2 regions of the Paenibacillus sp. FSL R5-0519 genome follow, and region 2 is predicted to be linked to the other one. Evidence: riboswitches for the same ligand, from Rfam matches in the RefSeq annotation. Region 2 holds a riboswitch; the other holds the start of a gene.
What was found. A riboswitch is a leader RNA that binds a small molecule or an ion and turns the genes downstream of it on or off. The one in region 2 is predicted to bind thiamine pyrophosphate.
Positions count from the first base shown of each region.

Region 1: it holds a riboswitch for thiamine pyrophosphate, as region 2 does, so the genes downstream of both, thiC (phosphomethylpyrimidine synthase ThiC) here and MKY73_RS25055 (ECF transporter S component) in region 2, are expected to answer to the same signal.

Region 1 is NZ_CP150234.1:5,868,340-5,871,542, forward strand. Features, by position in the region: gene thiC (phosphomethylpyrimidine synthase ThiC) at 294-2,078, opposite strand; TPP riboswitch at 2,495-2,608, opposite strand; gene MKY73_RS26330 (IclR family transcriptional regulator) at 2,757-3,203, opposite strand, start outside.
Region 2 is NZ_CP150234.1:5,575,575-5,578,777, forward strand. Features, by position in the region: gene MKY73_RS25050 (ABC transporter ATP-binding protein) at 1-1,381, opposite strand, end outside; gene MKY73_RS25055 (ECF transporter S component) at 1,382-1,975, opposite strand; TPP riboswitch at 2,204-2,314, opposite strand; gene MKY73_RS25060 (copper amine oxidase N-terminal domain-containing protein) at 2,481-3,203, shown strand, end outside.

The DNA of each region.
Region 1 (3,203 bases), 290 kb from region 2:
ATCGATCGAAAAAAGAAGTGACCCGCCACAGGTTGACGGCCTGACGGGTCACTTCATCTGAACTTGCTGCACTCGGAGGAATACCCACCGCAAATGCTGTGCAGGAGTAGCCATTGGCCTGGCTACTCTTATTTGTGTTTACTTACATTCATTTTATTAAACATCTGTCAGACAATCAACCATAATACTGATAAAAAGTATCAGGAAGCTGATCAATACGACGAAGAAGATATGATAGCAGTATGCTCACCTTCAAATGATGTCAGACTTCCCAGCTTGCGCTGTACCCGCGCTTAGGAACGTGTCCGATACTCTTCTGCCTTTTCCTGCATACCCGCTGCTACAGCCTCATTCTCGGACAATCCTTTATCCGCCGCAAAAGCACGAATGTCTTGCGTAATGCGCATGCTACAGAACTTCGGCCCGCACATCGAGCAGAAATGAGCTTCTTTGGCCCCTTCTGCCGGCAGCGTTTCATCATGGTAGGACAGTGCCCGTTCCGGGTCGAGTGACAGGTTAAACTGATCCCGCCAGCGGAACTCGAAGCGTGCCTTGGACAGCGCATCATCCCGGCGCTGGGCGCGTGGATGGCCTTTCGCCAGATCCGCGGCATGGGCTGCGATCTTGTAGGCAATAACCCCTTCGCGTACATCATCCTTGTTGGGAAGCCCCAAATGTTCTTTTGGCGTAACGTAACAGAGCATGGACGTACCGAACCAGCCGATCATGGCCGCACCAATAGCGGACGTAATATGATCGTATCCCGGGGCAATGTCGGTCGTCAGTGGCCCCAGTGTGTAGAATGGTGCCTCTTGGCATATCTCCATCTGAAGATCCACATTCTCCTTGATCTTATGCATCGGTACATGACCCGGGCCTTCAATCATCACCTGCACATCATGCTTCCACGCGATCTGCGTTAATTCCCCAAGTGTAGCAAGCTCCGCCATCTGAGCTTCGTCATTGGCATCGTAGATGCTTCCTGGGCGCAGTCCATCCCCGAGAGAGAACGCCACATCATACCTTTTCATAATTTCGCAGATTTCTTCAAAATGGGTGTACAAAAAATTCTCCTGATGATGCGCCAGGCACCATGCTGCCATAATGGACCCGCCCCGGGACACAATGCCTGTCATCCGCTTGGCGGTCATCGGAATGTAACGCAGCAGCACCCCTGCATGAATCGTAAAGTAATCCACGCCCTGCTCTGCCTGCTCAATGAGCGTGTCACGGTACAACTCCCAGGTCAGCGCCTCAGCCTCTCCATTCACCTTCTCCAGCGCCTGATACAGCGGCACCGTACCAATCGGCACTGGGGAGTTACGAATGATCCATTCCCGGGTGGTATGAATGTTTTTGCCTGTGGACAGATCCATCATCGTATCTGATCCCCATCGTACCGCCCAGGTCATCTTCTCGACTTCTTCCTCGATGGAGGAAGATACAGCGGAATTGCCGATATTGGCATTGATCTTCACGTGAAAATGACGACCAATCAACATCGGCTCACTCTCCGGGTGGTTGATGTTGGAGGGAAGAATAGCCCGTCCACTCGCCAACTCCTGCCGCACGAATTCAGGTTCCACGCCTTCACGGATAGCGGCATACTCCATCTCTGGTGTAATCATGCCCTGCCGTGCATAATGCATCTGCGTGACACAACGCCCAGCCTGAGCACGCAGTGGTTGTCCCCGAAATCCAGGGTATTCCTCTGCCCCGGCTCTCCGCCCTCCAGGCTTTAATCCGTTATCCTCGGGTTGAACGGCTCTGCCCTCATATGCTTCAACATCACCGCGTTCCATAATCCAATGATTTCGGAGCGCAGGTAATCCCTTCCGAATATCCATCTGGAATTCGGGATCGGTCATGGGGCCGCTCGTATCGTAGACACGCAGCGGTTCGTTATGCTCCACCCCTTGGGGAGTATTCGTGTCATGAAGGGCTATCTCACGCTCCGGTACAGCTATGTCCGGCCGTGAGCCCTGAATGTAGACTTTGCGGCTGCCCGGAAAGGGCTGAACCCGTCCGGCCGCTCCTGTTTCCTTTTCCACCTGCTGACCGTTATGTTCCTGTTCCATCGCTTGCTGTCCCGTTTGATTTCCTGTACTCATGTTCGCTCGTCTCCTCCTTAGTGTTCGTTCGCTGGTTTGGTTGGTAGCATCATTGGCTTGCTTACGTACCTATCCCAAATCATGCAGAGCGCAGAGAAGAAAGAGCGATCCTACAGCAGACCAGCGGAGACATTTTCATGTACAGTTCACAACAGACCCGAAGTTAGCACATATCATGGATCTACGCCAAGTACTCTCTTCATCCAAGCCCACTTTCGCAGGTTATTGAAAAAGCAGTCCATGGAGTCTGTGATATATCGCCCGTTCACTGTAATAAAAAAAGCCGGTCCCCGAAGGAACCGACTTGAATGTCCATCACCAATAATGCTCCTGTGTGCAGCTCCTTATCGGAGACCTTCAAGAGTCACATGTGGTGGTTGTGGTCATATCGCCGATTACTTCCCTACGCTGGTATGATCCAGATCAGGTGCAAAGGGTCCGGAATCTCATGCGATTCCGTCTCAGTCCGGACAATTCGGACTCCCCCAGTAACGTTAACAAGTTGCGGCTTACATAAGCCGCCATTCATATTCAATGAAGCTGGCCCCACTGGGCCGTCCATTACAGAGTAGCGCAACCGGAACATAAAAACAACCTTTATATTCCAGATCACCAGCTCAATTGGAGAAAAACCTTACCTCAACATCAGGATAACATAAGCCCCATCTGCGTAGCAGCATCCTTCAACACAGGTGCGTATTCATGCAATGTCTCCTGTGAGAGTCGACTAACAGGCCCTGAGACCGAGAGGGCAGCTGCAATATTGCCTCGGCGATCCATAATCGGTACAGATACCGCAGCAGCTCCCGGCTCACGCTCCTCATAACTCGTCGCATATCCGTTATCCCGGATATCTCCCATTTGCGCCAAATACACCGCCGGATCAATAAACACCGGCCACTCCGGCCCGTTCATCAGTTCCTCACGATCCTCGTCCGTGGCAAACGCCATCAAGACTTTGCTGGATGCGCCAACAGACAGCGGGAGTCTAACACCGACGGGAGCGACCCGGCGAATCGCCTGATCACTTTGCACAGCCTGAATCCGAATCCGCTCACTGCCATCACGCAGGTACAGACTCACGGTCTCCCC
Region 2 (3,203 bases):
ACAGAATTCGCTGCTCTCTGACCAATGCAGAGGCCACACTCAAACGTCGTTTCTGTCCCATTGATAATTGATAGGGGTGGCGCTCGGACAAGTCGATTAGTCCAAATTGATTCAGCATATGATCCGTCCTGGCATGTCTTTCTTCCGTTGTAAGCCTGCCCCCCAGCAATGAGAATTCCACTTCTTCCGCCACGGTGTTGGTTACAAATTGAAACTCCGGGTTCTGAAAGACAAACGCAATCTGATCTGCAAGCTGTTCCGTTTTGCCAGAAGGCTGACCGTGCACCTCATAATGACCTGTTGTTTTCAGAATATTCATCAGAGATAACAACAATGAACTCTTGCCAGCTCCATTGGCTCCGACAATACCAATCCAATCTCCGTGCCATACCTTGGCCTGTTCCACCTGAATGAAAGGTGTTTTTCCACGCCATCCGGTGAACTGCTGCAAGTCCAGTACAGGCCGATGTGACGACGATACAGACGATAAGGATGAGACGTGAGCTAGGGGTAATCTCCCCGTTGCATCGGATAAGCCAAACGATTGCCGTCCTTCCAGGCTCCGAAAGCCCTGATTTTCACTGACTAGATAGTCACCAGTCATATTTTCCTTTTCTTCCTTCGTTGCCCTCTCCTGCTCATGCTCTTCCCACACGCCTGGATACCAGATTCCATAAGCCTGCAACTTGCCCCGTTCATCCGTAAATACCTGCTGTGCTGGCCCATCCGCCACAATCTTCCCTTCAGTTGATAACACAATGATGCGGTTGACCATATCTACAATCTCGTTTATTTTGTGTTCAACGATGATGATCGTTTTGTCACTGGCAATCCGTCTAACGGTGTCCCACACTTGGGAAGTACCCTCATCATCCAGCAGTGCAGTGGGCTCATCCAAAAACAATACCTCCGGGTCCATGGCAAGCATCGAAGCAATCGCAAGACGTTGCTTCATCCCCTGAGACATGGACTGGATCAATACACGATTCTGTTCCAAGCATAACCCCACTTGTTGCAGATAGTATTCAATCAGCGCCGGCATCTTTTCACGCGGAATATTCCGATTCTCCAGAACAAATGCGATCTCTTCATCCGTATAGGACATACAGAATTGGGTATCCGGATCTTGGAAGATCACTCCTGCTTTGGCGGGAACCAGAATATCATCACATTTCATCGGGATCTCAACCGAACGTGGTATCAGACCACTCAATATTTGCAATAACGTCGATTTACCGGAGCCACTTGGGCCGAGCAATAGCACTTTCTCGCCTTGACGCACAGAAAGAGACAAGCCTTGAAATACCAAGGCTTTCTCTCCCGGGAACTTGCTTCTTAGATTCGTCACACTTACCGCTTGCGGATTCCCCTCTCCGTTCATCTAATCCAGCGCCTCATAATCCTGTTTGGATACCGGTCTGAGGGAGCGTGTTACACCGGTCAATTCCAATGCTTTGGCGAGATAATATGCGAACACGCCTGCAATCAGGATGCTTCCGATGAAGCGGAATCCAATGAATAACGTATAATTCCAGGCCGAGAGTGAATCGATATAGCCATACTGATAATCCAGCACAAGCGAGGCCGCTGCGGCTCCAATTGCTGCAAGACAAGTGACAAACAGATTGGTTTTACGATACAGGAATGCGGCGAAGAAGATCTCGGCTCCCAACCCTTGCAACAGACCATACACAAGTGTGGACATGCCCCATTCACTGCCCAGAAAAGCACTTACCGTTGAAGCCGCAACCTCGGCCAAGATAGCCACGCCTGGTTTACGAATGATAACAAAAGCAAACGTGCCCGCCATAAACCACATGCCGTAGATCATCTGCTCCGCATGAACGCCGAATGGTTTCATCAAGTCATACGTAGGCCCCCATATCTTGTAAATCACCCCAAACACCACTGCGATTACGATGGTTACCAGAATATCCGTTAATTTCAATCGTTTGTTGCCTGTTGTTGTTGCCATGTTCTCTACGTCCTTCCTTTGTTCCCTGTGGGGGTTGTAAAAATAAACGAAAAAGCCTCCCCGGTTCCGGGCAGGCCTAACACGCAGTATACAATCCTCACAATGATGTATTGGGTGGATGTCAAAAATACGGAATATCAACCATTCCTCTCCGCCCTGGCAGATACACCACCACAGTTCAAAAAGGTCTGTTGTTCATCCACGTTCATTCCTACACTTCACCCTTACATACTGCAAATCCATGTTCTCTACGCTGGCATTACCCAGATCAGATGTACGGTCAGCGGCACAAGGCCACTCTCTCAGCCCAACTTCATTGAGCTCCCGGTTCACTTATTTCATTGCTTCTAATGTACATCAGATGGGTATTTGTGACAATCCCCAGAAAGTCATCATGCTTCGTATGGGGTAATGGGAAGGGAGATATCTGAAAATTTTCTTTCCATAATATGCAACATTTAGGTTATGTAATGCGTCTTAAATGCTAGAAGGGAGATGGATAATAATGAAAAAGTACAACTCTGTTTGGCAGGTTAAAACATGGAAAATGATTCTTGCCGCTTCGATACTCACCGCAGGCACGGCACCTGCCTTACTCTCATCCACTGTGGCGGAAGCCGCTGCAACTAAACCTAATCCGACAGCCTATATTAACAATGTTAAAGCTCAATATGATGTTGTCATACGGCAGGGGGTTACGTACGTGGCATTGACTGAGCTTCAATTCCTCGGCAACTATACGTTTGGCTACAATAACAAAACCAAAGAGATCAGCATTAGCACAGGCAGTGATAAGTATATCCTTACACCAAACAGCAAAACAATGAAGAAAAATGCCCAAAGTGCGACATTGTCTTCAGCGCCGATTCTCGTGAATGGCAAAGCGATGCTTCCGCTCCGTGCCATCGGTGAAGCTTTTGGTGCCAAGGTGCAGTGGAACCAGAAGGCCAAGGAAGCTTACATTTACACTACCGATGCTACTCTTGTAAAAGAATATAACAGTTCCGATCTGACTGTGGCGCGTGAAGCCGCACTTCATCTGCCACGCTTCTCTGAACTGGGACAAGCCCGCCTTGATATTCGCACCCCTCTGGGTCCGGTGGATTCATCCATTAAATACATTTTTGAACAAGGCAAAAAGGATCGTTTCTTCGTTATCGAGGACAACGATCTGGTCAGTTATTATATCCACAAAAATGGAAGTGCCCTGCTGCAATGGCAGGCCAAC